One region of the Thioalkalivibrio sulfidiphilus HL-EbGr7 genome, then DNA from elsewhere that is predicted to be linked to it. Evidence: predicted binding sites of a transcription regulator. Region 1 holds the regulator's gene; the other holds the start of a gene.
What was found. Region 1 encodes FliA, which starts transcription of late flagellar genes. Its sites were predicted from a motif close to GCTAAAGTTNNNNNNNNNNCNGCCGATA; they were not measured.
Positions count from the first base shown of each region.

Region 2: the regulator FliA is predicted to act here: its motif matches at 1,886-1,913, upstream of TGR7_RS06080 (chemotaxis protein).

Region 1 covers NC_011901.1:1,435,461-1,441,067, forward strand. Annotated here, with positions in the region: gene flhA (flagellar biosynthesis protein FlhA) at 1-211, shown strand, start outside; gene flhF (flagellar biosynthesis GTPase FlhF) at 340-1,614, shown strand; gene TGR7_RS06700 (MinD/ParA family protein) at 1,598-2,497, shown strand; gene TGR7_RS06705 (RNA polymerase sigma factor FliA) at 2,503-3,228, shown strand; gene cheY (chemotaxis response regulator CheY) at 3,351-3,731, shown strand; gene TGR7_RS06715 (protein phosphatase CheZ) at 3,752-4,513, shown strand; gene TGR7_RS06720 (chemotaxis protein CheA) at 4,550-5,607, shown strand, end outside.
Region 2 covers NC_011901.1:1,302,969-1,308,575, forward strand. Annotated here, with positions in the region: gene TGR7_RS06060 (flagellar brake protein) at 1-49, opposite strand, end outside; gene TGR7_RS06065 (flagella synthesis protein FlgN) at 180-656, opposite strand; gene flgM (flagellar biosynthesis anti-sigma factor FlgM) at 661-951, opposite strand; gene flgA (flagellar basal body P-ring formation chaperone FlgA) at 1,063-1,749, opposite strand; gene TGR7_RS06080 (chemotaxis protein) at 1,974-2,906, shown strand; gene TGR7_RS06085 (CheR family methyltransferase) at 3,047-3,874, shown strand; gene flgB (flagellar basal body rod protein FlgB) at 4,071-4,463, shown strand; gene flgC (flagellar basal body rod protein FlgC) at 4,470-4,889, shown strand; gene TGR7_RS06100 (flagellar hook assembly protein FlgD) at 4,903-5,583, shown strand.

The DNA.
Region 1 (5,607 bases):
CGAACGGCTGCAGAAGTCCATCGCCGAGGCGGCACAGCGCCAGGAGATGGCCGGCGAACCCTCGGTGGTGGTGGTCTCCCCGGACATCCGCGCCTGGATGTCCCGGTGGCTCCGCTCCGCGGTGCGCGGCCTGCACGTGCTGGCCTACACCGAGATCCCGGACAACAAGCGCATCCGGGTGGTGGCCACGGTGGGACGGGAAGGGAAGTAGGAAGGTTGAATTGGGAAGTGAGAAGTAACGGCAAATACAGCGAGCGAGGTGTGAATTGGCAGGCCGGGGATTTTTCCCACTTCCCGATTCACACTTCTCACTTCAGAAACTCGGTCGAGTGACATGCGATGAAGATCAGACGATTTTTTGCACGGGACATGCGCCAGGCCATGCGGATGGTGCGCGAGGAGCAGGGCGACGATGCGGTGATCCTCTCCAGCCGTAAGGTGGAGGGAGGCATCGAGATCGTCTCGGCGGTGGACTTCGACGAGCAACTGCTGAGCGATATGGGCCGGGAGCCGGCACCTGCTGTTGCGAAGGCCGCGCCCGAGCCGCCCCTGGCCGCGCTGCGCGAGGCGGCCCCGGAGGTGGTGGAGCCCATCATGATCCCCACCCCCGCGCCCGCATCCGAGGCACGCCCGCGCCGTGAGCCTGCCCGGGAGATCGTCTGGTCCCAGGATCCGGCCCTGGTGGCCATGCAGCAGGAGATCGAGACCCTGCGGGGCATGCTCCAGGACCAGCTGGCCAGCTTTGCCTGGAATGACCTGAAGCGTCGTGACCCACACCGCGCCCAGCTGATCAAGCGTCTCGGCGCCCTGGGTCTCGACGAGGCCCTGTCCCAGGAGATCGCCGAGGGCGTGCGCCAGATTCAGAGTCCGGAACAGGCCTGGCGCGAGGGGCTCTACGGCCTGGCCACGCGCATCCCGGTGGCCGGTGAGGCTTTGCTTGACGGGGAGGGTGTCATCGCCCTGGTGGGACCGAGCGGCGTGGGCAAGACCACCACCGTGGCCAAGCTCGCGGCCCGTCATGTGCAGCGTCACGGGCGCGGTTCCATCGCGCTGGTGACCACCGATGCCTATCGCATCGGCGCTTATCGTCAATTGCAGACCTTCGGTCAGATCCTCGGCGTGCCGGTCCATCTGGCGCAGACAGGGCGCCAGTTGGGCGATATCCTATTGGGGCTTGGCGACAAGCAACGGATCTTCGTGGATACCGCCGGCATGAGCCAGCGGGACCTGCGCCTGGCGGAGGAGATGGCCGGGCTGGCGGCCATTCCGCGTCTGCGCACGCTACTGGTGGTGGCCGCCAATGCCCAGCAGGCGGTACTGGAAGAAACCTTCCGCGCCTTCGGTCATTTGCCGCTCACCGGCGCCGTGCTCACCAAGGTGGACGAGGCCGCCAGTCTCGGACCGGTACTCTCCGCCCTGAGTCACGGCGATCTACCCCTGCTCTATGTGAGCGAAGGGCAGCGGGTACCGGAGGACCTGCAACCGGCACGGGTGCAGCGCCTGGTGAGTCGCGCGGTGTCCCTGGCCTCGGACCGACAGCAACGCGCCCGCGGGCTCCGCCCGTCCATGGCGCCCCGGAAAGTGAATCGACACGCCCATGCCCAGATACAGTGATCAGGTCAACGATCAGGCCGATGGTCTGCGCCGCATGAACGCGCCGCGTCCCGTGCAGGTGATCGCGGTGGCCAGCGGCAAGGGCGGCGTGGGCAAGACCAATGTCTCCGTAAACCTGTCCGTGGCGCTTGCCCAGGGTGGGCGCTCGGTGATGCTCATGGACGCGGACCTGGGGCTCGCCAACGTGGACGTGCTGCTGGGCCTGCAGCCCCGGGCCAACCTCTCCCACGTGCTCAAGGGAGACCTGGGCCTGGACGAGATCCTGGTGGATGGGCCCGCCGGCATCACCATCGTGCCCGCCGCCTCGGGCGTGGCGCGCATGGCCGGGCTGGATCCGGCCGAGCACGTCGGCATCATCCGCGCCTTCAGTGAGCTGAGCCGTCCGGTGGACGTGCTCATCGTGGATACCGCCGCTGGCCTGCATGATAGCGTGCTGAGCTTCTGCCGCGCCGTGCAGGAGGTGCTGGTGGTGGTCTGCGACGAGCCGGCCTCAATCACCGATGCCTACGCCCTGATCAAGGTGCTGAGCCGGGATCACGGCATCAGCCGCATGCGCGTGGTGGCCAACATGGTGCGTGGTCCCGACGAGGGCAGGCAGTTGTTCGCCAAGCTGGTGGCCGTGTGCGACCGGTTCCTGGACGTGACCCTGGACTACGCCGGGGCCATCCCCCACGACGAATACCTGCGCAAGGCCGTGCAGCGCCAGAAGGCGGTCACCGAGGCCTATCCGTCCAGCCCGGCGGCGCGCGCATTCAAGGAATTGGCCCGCAAGGCCGATACATGGCCCATACCCGCCGGTGGAAGCGGGCGCATCGAGTTCTTTGTTGAGCGGCTGGTGGGTTCGGGCTCTAATGACAGGGAGGCCCTGTCATTAACGGATTAGCCGCCATGTACTCGAGCGAACTCCTGGACCGCAACCGCCTGGTGGATGCGCATGTGCCGCTGGTCAAGCGCATTGCCTACCACCTGCTGGGTCGGCTGCCTTCCAGCGTGCAGGTGGACGACCTGATCCAGGCCGGTGTGGTGGGTCTGCTCGAGGCAGCGCAGCAGTACGACGCGACCCAGGGGGCCAGTTTCGAGACCTATGCGGGGATCCGCATCCGCGGCGCCATGCTCGACGAGGTGCGACGCTCCGACTGGACGCCGCGCTCGGTACATCGCAACGCGCGCCGGGTGAGCGAGGCCATGCGCCTGGTGGAGAACCGCCTGGGCCGCGAGGCGCAGCCGGCGGAGGTGGCCGCGGAACTGGGCGTGAGCCTGGACGAGTACCAGCACATGGTCAGCGATGCCGCCTCCTGCAAGGTGCTGAGCTTCGAGGACATCTTCGAGCCGGACTCCGAGGGCGAGGACCTGCTGCCCGGGGACGAGCCGAGCCCCTTCGAGGCCCTGCAGTCCGATGGTTTCAGGGCGGCGCTGGCCCGGGAGGTGGGCGCGCTGCCGGAGCGTGAGCGGCTGGTGATGTCGCTCTATTACGACGACGAACTCAACCTGCGTGAGATCGGCGAGGTGCTCGGTGTCAGCGAGTCCCGGGTCTGCCAGCTCCACGGCCAGGCCCTGGTGCGCCTGCGGGCGCGCATGAGCGACTGGACCGGTCATTCGAGCGAGCAGAAATGAATTATTGACCTGCGCGGCAGTGATGCCACGCGGGGCGTGAGATTGAATCACTTCAACCCCCGGTTCCCCCAGGGTCAGCCGGATGCAATCTGAATCAGGCGGAGGTCAGTGTGGACAAGAATATGAAGATCCTGATCGTGGACGATTTCTCCACGATGCGACGCATCATCAAGAATCTGCTGCGGGATCTCGGCTTCAACAACACCAGCGAGGCCGATGACGGTAGCACGGCCCTGCCCATGCTGCAGAACGGCAACTTCGACTTCCTGATCACCGACTGGAACATGCCCAACATGCCGGGCATCGACCTGCTCAAGGCCGTGCGCGCCGACGAAAAACTCAAGACCATGCCGGTGCTGCTGGTGACCGCCGAGGCCAAGCGCGAGCAGATCGTCGAGGCCGCCCAGGCCGGGGTCAACGGCTACATCATCAAGCCGTTCACCGCCGAAACCCTGCGCGAGAAGATCGAGAAGATCTTCGAACGCATCAACGCGGGGGGCTGAGCGACATGGACACGCCGGGCTTGGAGGAGAAGGCCGCCGAGATCAAGGCCCAGCAGCTGCAGAAGGCCCGTCAGCTGGTCAGCCACATCGAGGCCGGTGACGAGGAATCTGCCGCCCGGCTGATCGAGGAACTGGGCCGCATGCACGAGAGCCTGCTGTTCCAGGAGCTGGGTAGGCTGACCCGGGATCTGCATGAGGCCCTCAATGCATTCCGTCTGGACTCGCGTCTCTCCGAGCTGACCCAGACCGACATCCCGGACGCCAAGGAACGACTCAACTACGTGGTCAGCCTGACCGAGGATGCGGCACACCGCACCCTCAATGCCGTGGAAGCGAGCCTGCCCATGTCGGAGCAACTCTCCAGCCGGGCAGGCGATCTGGCCCGGCACTGGCAGCGTTTCCGTGCACGCGAGCTCTCCGCCGAGGAATTCAGGCAGCTGAGCGGGGAACTGGGCGAGTTCCTGGCCCGGGTGCACGACGATGCCGAGGCCATCCGCCGCAATCTGTCCGACGTGCTCATGGCCCAGGACTTCCAGGATCTGACCGGACAGGTGATCCGCCGTGTCATCAACCTGGTGCAGGACGTGGAGCAAAACCTGGTGGGCCTGGTGCGCATCTCCGGCGAGCGGCTCTCCACGCCGGATCAGAAAAAAATGCAGGACAAGCGCGCCGAGGATCAGAACAAGGGTATGGGTCCGGCGGTGCCGGGCACCGCCGGTGCCAGCGATGTGGTCAGCGGCCAGGACGACGTGGACGATCTGCTGTCCAGCCTGGGATTCTGAGCACGTTGCCAAGCGCATAACGAGAAGGGGTAGGGGATGAGTCTGGATAGCGATGACGAGATTCTGCAGGACTTTCTGGTGGAGGCCGGGGAACTGCTGGAAGGGCTCAGTGAGCAGCTGGTGGAACTGGAGCGCAACCCCACCGACCGTGACCTGCTCAATGCGGTGTTTCGCAGCTTCCACACCATCAAGGGCGGCGCGGGATTCCTCAATCTCACCCACCTGGTGGCGGTGTGCCACCGGGCCGAAGACGTGTTCAACGTGCTGCGCCAGGGCCAGCGCCAGGTGGATGGCGCGCTCATGGACGCCGTGCTGCAGGTGCTGGACGTGGTCAACCGCATGTTCGGCGAGATCCGCGGCGGCGTCGAGCCGGGGCCCGCGGATCCCGAGCTGCTGACGCGGCTGGAATCCATGACCGGGCCCGCGGACGCCGCGCCTGCGCCGTCTCCCGTCGCCGAGGCGCCTCCGCCCGCCCCCGAGCCTGCCCCGCCTGTGTCTGCCAGCCCTGCCGTGCCGGCCGGCGATGGCGACATCACCGACGAGGAATTCGAGGCCCTCCTGGATGCCATGCAGTCCGGTGGCAGCGCGCCCGCGCTGGCCGCAGCACCGGCCGCTTCGCACAAGAGCGACGAGATCACTGAGGACGAATTCGAGAGCCTGCTGGACGAACTGCACGGCAAGGGCAATGCGCCTGTCGAGAGCAAGGCCTCACCCCCGGCCGCAGGCAGCTCCGCGGACCCGGATCTGATCAGCGAGGATGAATTCGAGCACCTGCTGGACGAACTGCACGGCAAGGGCAAGGCACCGGTCGTGGCGTCTGCCAAGGCCGCGCCCGCCGCTGCTGCACCACCCGCCGCGAAGCCGGCTGCTGCGCCTGCCCCTGCCGCCGCCCCCGCCGCCGCCCCCGCCGCTGCGACCCCTGCGACCCAGGCACAGCCCGCCGCAGAGACCTCGGTGCGCGTGGACACCAAGCGCCTGGACGACATCATGAACCTGGTGGGCGAACTGGTGCTGGTGCGCAACCGTCTGGCCACCCTGCGTTCCAAGATGTCCGACGAGCAGGTGGCCAAGGCGGTCAGCAACCTGGACATCGT
Region 2 (5,607 bases), 130 kb from region 1:
GGCTGCCCTCAACCTCGGGGGAGGGCGGCACTGCCGGGGTTTCGTTCATGCTGGATCGGGAGCCCTGCGCTGGGGCCGCCTCTGTTGTTTGTCTTGGTTATTACGGCAGCTGCGAGGTGTCGCGCTGCCAGCCCGGGGCCAATGTAACACGGAAGGCCGGTCCGTTGATGGACCGCTTGTCAGGCCTTGGAGATGTGCCGGGAGGCGTCGCCGGTGACGGTATGGCCGGAGGGGCCGTAGAGTTCCGTGCGGGGATCTTCGCCGCGCAGGATGTGGATCGCCTGGTCCACCTGCTGGCGCTGGGTTTCCACCACGCCGCCGTTGATCTGGTTGAGCCGCTTGCAGCGGCCCATGACCGTCTGCAGACGGTCCCAGAGGGGCGACATGAGACCTTGTTCGTCCCAGGCGCGCAGGCAGGCGGCCATGCCGGCGGCGTCGGCGTCGAAGCCGGCGGTACGCATCAGCTGGGTCTGCTCGCGGGTGAGGCGTTCCAGGGACACGACCAGTTGCTGCTTCTCGGCCACCGCCTGGTTCAGGGCCTGAAGATCGCGCTCTGCCAGGGCATTGCTCTCACGTTCCAGGGCGGATTCCAGCAGGCAGGCCTCGCGGACGGCCTGGTTGAGCAGTGTGTCGAGTCTCTGGGCGCTGGCGTGCATGGCGTCAGAGAAGGTCCTCGGTCTGCATGAGCTTGTCGGCCACCCGCTCGGCGTTCACCTGGTAGCTGCCGTCGGCGATGGCCTGGCGGATCTCGGCCACCCGCTGGCTGTCCACGGCGGGCTGGGCGCTGGCGGTCTGGGTCAGGTCGCTGAGCCGACGAGCGGTGTCGGTCAGGGTCACCTGGTCGTCGCTGCTGCGCGAGGAGGTGCTGCCCCCGGCCTCACCACCGCGGGAGCCGCGGCTGTCGGACACGGCGCGGCCATCGCCGGTGGCGCGGGCCTGTGTCTGACTCAAGTTTTTGATATCAATGGACATTGTTGAATCCTCTGGCCCTGGGGCTGTTCCCTGTTGAACACATTATCGGCAGCAACAGGGGATTCTTGAGGCCTGGATTACGGTATTGGGTCACATTCTAACACCCACGACACCGTGGGAGAGCACGACCCCTTCGACCACCCGACGGGAGGAGAGGTTGCGCACCTGGACCCGTTCGCCCCGGCTGCCGTCGGCCAGGGCCTCGCCTTCCACCCGCACGTTCACGGCGCTGCCTTCGGCCAGCAGGGTGACCCGCTGACCCCGGCGCACCAGCCGGGGGGGCTCTACCATCTGGGGCGTGAGCACGGTACCGGCGGGCAGGGCACGGCGCAAGACCATGTCCCGGGCCAGTTCCAGGTCGTTGAGGTAGCCGCCGGGCAGGGCGCCGACGTCATGGCGTTCCAGGCGCAGATGCTGGGCCTCCAGCTGCATGCCCCGGGGCAGGGGATGGCCCAGGACCACCACCTCGCCATGGACCGCCACATGCACGGGGACGTACAGGGACCAGGTCACCGGGCCCAGGCAGCGGATGCCCACGGTGCTGTTGCCCGCCAGGCGGGCACCCGGGGAGGTGAAGGGTTCCAGGCCCTGCTCGCAGGCGCGCAGGCGCAGGCGGGGATCGAGGCGGCCCGGCGAGACCGTGACCTCGAAGGCCTCACCGTGGGCCGCGCGGGCCTGCTCAGCCATGTAGCGGGTGGCCGTGTCTAGGATGCGTTCGTGGGGTTCGTGGGCCAGCGCGGGTGTACTGATCAGCCACGCCGTGAGGCACAGCAACACGCCCGCGGCCGAGACCCTGCGTGTCTTTGAGCGAGGTCCGCCCGTGGGTCCTGGCCCGGGCCGGTCACTGAGTGTCGAGTTGTTGACGGTATAGCACATCATGGCAGTGAGCTTGCAAGAGGCATGCCATGGTCCCGCTCAAGGAAATCTGCGCAAGGCCGATAGAGTTGTCCATAATGGACAAGAAAAGCGCCGCACCCTTGCGCCAACCTCGGGAGAGTTCCATGACCGGTGTGCTTGATGAAGTCAACCGTCGTACCCAGCTGGTGGGGCAGAACCGCCTCGAACTGCTCATGTTTCACCTGGGTGACAAGCAGCTGTTCGGCATCAATGTCTTCAAGGTCCGCGAGGTCATTCCCTGTCCGCCCCTCAAGCGCATGCCGGACTCCCACCCGGTGGTGGCGGGCATCGCCCACATCCGGGGCAGCACGGTACCGCTGATCGACATGGCCAAGGCCATCGGTAAGGCCCCGCTGCCCAAGACCGAGGGCACCTTCGTCATCATGACCGAGTTCAACCGCACGGTGCAGGGCTTCCTGGTGTCCGCGGTGGACCGCATCGTCAATCTCAACTGGGATGCCATCCGGCCGCCCCCCAAGGGCACGGAAAAGGGCAGCTACCTGACCGCGGTCACCAACGTGGACAACAAGCTGGTGGAGATCGTCGACGTGGAGAAGGTGCTCGAACTGGTCACCGGACCCGCCAAGGGCGTCTCCGCCGAGATCGCCCAGGCCGGCCAGGAGGCCTCCGGGCGTGTGCGCCGGGTACTGGTGGCCGATGACTCCTCGGTGGCCCGCAAACAGATCAAGCGTTCTCTCGACGAGATCGGGGTAGAGAGCATCATCGTCAAGGACGGCCGGGAGGCCCTGGACACCCTCAAGGAACTGACCGCGGTGACCGGTTCCATCGACGACCAGATCGCCCTGCTGCTCTCCGACATTGAGATGCCGGAGATGGACGGCTACACCCTGACCTCGGAACTGCGCAAGGTACCGGAGCTGGCCGGGTTGCACGTGATCCTGCATTCCTCACTGAGCGGGTCCTTCAATGCCGCCATGGTGCAGCGCGCTGGCGCCAACCGGTTTTTGCCCAAGTTCAATCCCGATGAACTGGCCGCTGCCGTGCTTGAACACATCAAGGGCAGCGCCGATTCCTGAGGCACCGTGGCGGCCGAGATGTACCCCCGTCGATTGCCGGGGCGGCAAGATCTTGCCGCCCCGGCAAGTGTGCCCATGACCGGCCCGTGACCGTTATACTGCCAGTGCCCGCAACCGGCACAAACCAGGAGAGCGACCCCTTGTCATCCACTGCCATCCAGCCCCAGGACTACGAGGACTTCCGTCTGTTCCTGGAAAAGAGCTGCGGCCTGGTGCTCGGCGACAACAAGCATTACCTGGTGACCAGCCGACTGTCCCGGCTGATGGGTGAGTTTTCCGTGGGTTCGGTGAGCGAACTGCTGCGCCTGCTCAAGACCGGATCCCGGCCCGGGTTGCGCGAGCGGGTCATCGAGGCCATGACCACCAACGAGACCTACTGGTTTCGCGACGTCTTCCCCTTCGACATCCTCAAGGACACCATCTTTCCGGAGCTGGGCAAGAAAGGCGTCAACCCGGTGAAGATCTGGTCGGCGGCCTGCTCCAGCGGTCAGGAGGCCTACTCCATCAGCATGATCGTGAGCGAATTCCAGCAGGCCCGTCCGGGGGTGCTGAAGAACGTGCAGATCGTGGGTACCGACATCTCCACGGCCATCGTGCGTGATGCCCGCGAGGCCACCTACGACAGCCTGTCCGTGGGCCGCGGCCTGTCCCAGGAGCGGCGCGACCGCTTCTTCGTGCAGCAGGACAACCGCTGGCAGCTGCGCCCGGAGATCCGTGCCCGGGCGAGCTTTCGCGAGTTCAATCTGCTCGACAGCTATACCCTGCTGGGCAAGTTCGACGTGGTGTTCTGCCGCAACGTGCTGATCTATTTCTCGGCGGAATCCAAGCGCGACATCCTCAAGCGCATCGCCCAGATCCTCAACCCCGGCGGCTATCTGTTCCTGGGGGCTTCCGAGTCCATGGCCAACTATTCCGACGCCTTCGAGATGGTGCGCTGCAACCCCGGCGTGGTGTACCGCAAACGCTGATCCGGGATGCCCGGATCCGGGCGTCAAAATCCCGTCCTTCCAGGCCTGAGCCCCGCTGCCGTGGCGGATTGTTGCCGCCATCAAGTCGTCACATCCCGCTGTCTATCCAATAACTCATTGAAATAAATACAGATTAAATCATGGCATGCCTGTTGCATTGCTTTCGTGCAGACAAGACTCACGAGGTGAAGCAGGCATGTCACTGTCCTTCGACAAGGCCCTGGGTATCCACGCCGATGCGCTGCAGTTGCGCTCCCGGCGCCTGGAACTCCTGGCCTCCAACCTGGCCAACGCCGATACCCCCAACTACAAGGCGCGGGACATCGACTTCCGTGCCGCCCTGAGTCAGGCCCAGGGCGGGGGCGTGGGTCTGATGCGCACCCACGCGAGCCATCTGTCCGTGCAGGGCGGTGGCGTGGGCGGCGAGCCGCTCTACCGCATACCCAACCAGCCCTCCCTGGATGGCAACACCGTGGACGCGCAGCTGGAGCAGGCGGCGTTCTCGGAGAATGCCGTGCAGTACCAGGCGAGCCTGGATTTCCTCAACAGCCGATTCCGCGGTCTGCGCACCGCGCTCAAGGGGGAGTGATAGCCCATGAGCAACCTGTTCAAGATCTTTGATGTCTCCGGCTCGGCGCTCAGCGCCCAGTCCGTGCGCCTCAACGCCATCGCCAGCAACATGGCCAACGCCCAGGTGGCCAGCCAGACCCCGGAGGGGGCCTACCGGGCCAAGCATCCGGTGTTTGCCTCGGTGCTGCAGGCGGCGGGCCAGAGCGGCTCCGCAACGCCGGTGCGGGTGGTCAATGTGCTGGAGAGCCAGGCGGAGCCGGTGGCCGAATATGCGCCCAACCACCCGCTTGCCAACGAGCAGGGCTACATCTTCAAGCCCAACGTCAGCGTGGTGGAGGAGATGGCCAACATGATCTCCGCGTCACGTTCCTACCAGAACAACGTGGAAGTGATGAATACCACCAAACAGCTCCTGCTGCGCACCCTGCAGCTGGGTCAGTCGTAACAGGAGGCCTGAGATGAACAGCGCCAGCGCCATCAGTGCAGACATCATGAACAAGCTGGGACTCACCTCCCACGAGACCGCCAACACGAAGGGTGATGATCGCCTGGGCCAGAGTGATTTTCTCAGGCTCATGATCACCCAGCTGGAGAACCAGGATCCCTTCAAGCCCATGGAGAGCGGCGAGTTCCTGGGCCAGCTGGCGCAGTTCGGTACGGTCTCCGGCATCGAGGACCTGCAGAAATCCTTCAACCGCTTCAGCCAGAGCATCGCCTCGGGCCAGGCCCTGCAGGCCGCGGCCCTGGTGGACCGTCATGTCACCGTCCCGGGCGACATGATCATCATGGATCCGGCCGAGGGCATGCGGGGGGCGGTGCAGGTGCCGGCCTCGGCCGAGGTGGTCATCGGTGTCTACAACCAGGCCGGCCAGCTGGTGCGGCGAATCCCCATGGGTATCCAGGAGGCCGGGCTGCGCGAGTTCCACTGGGATGGCCGGGACGAGACCGGCACGCTGCTGGCCCCGGGTATCTACGAATTTGCAGGTCTGGCCAGTGATGGGCGCGGCACTGAGGCCCTGGACATGCATCTCTCTGCTCGGGTCGAGAGCGTGAGCCTGGGCAACAACAACGGTGCCCTGCTTCTCCAGGTGGAGGGGATGGGTGAAGTGAATTTCAACAAGGTGAGACAGATCGGCTGAGGCCGGGCGTCGAGTTCACAGGAG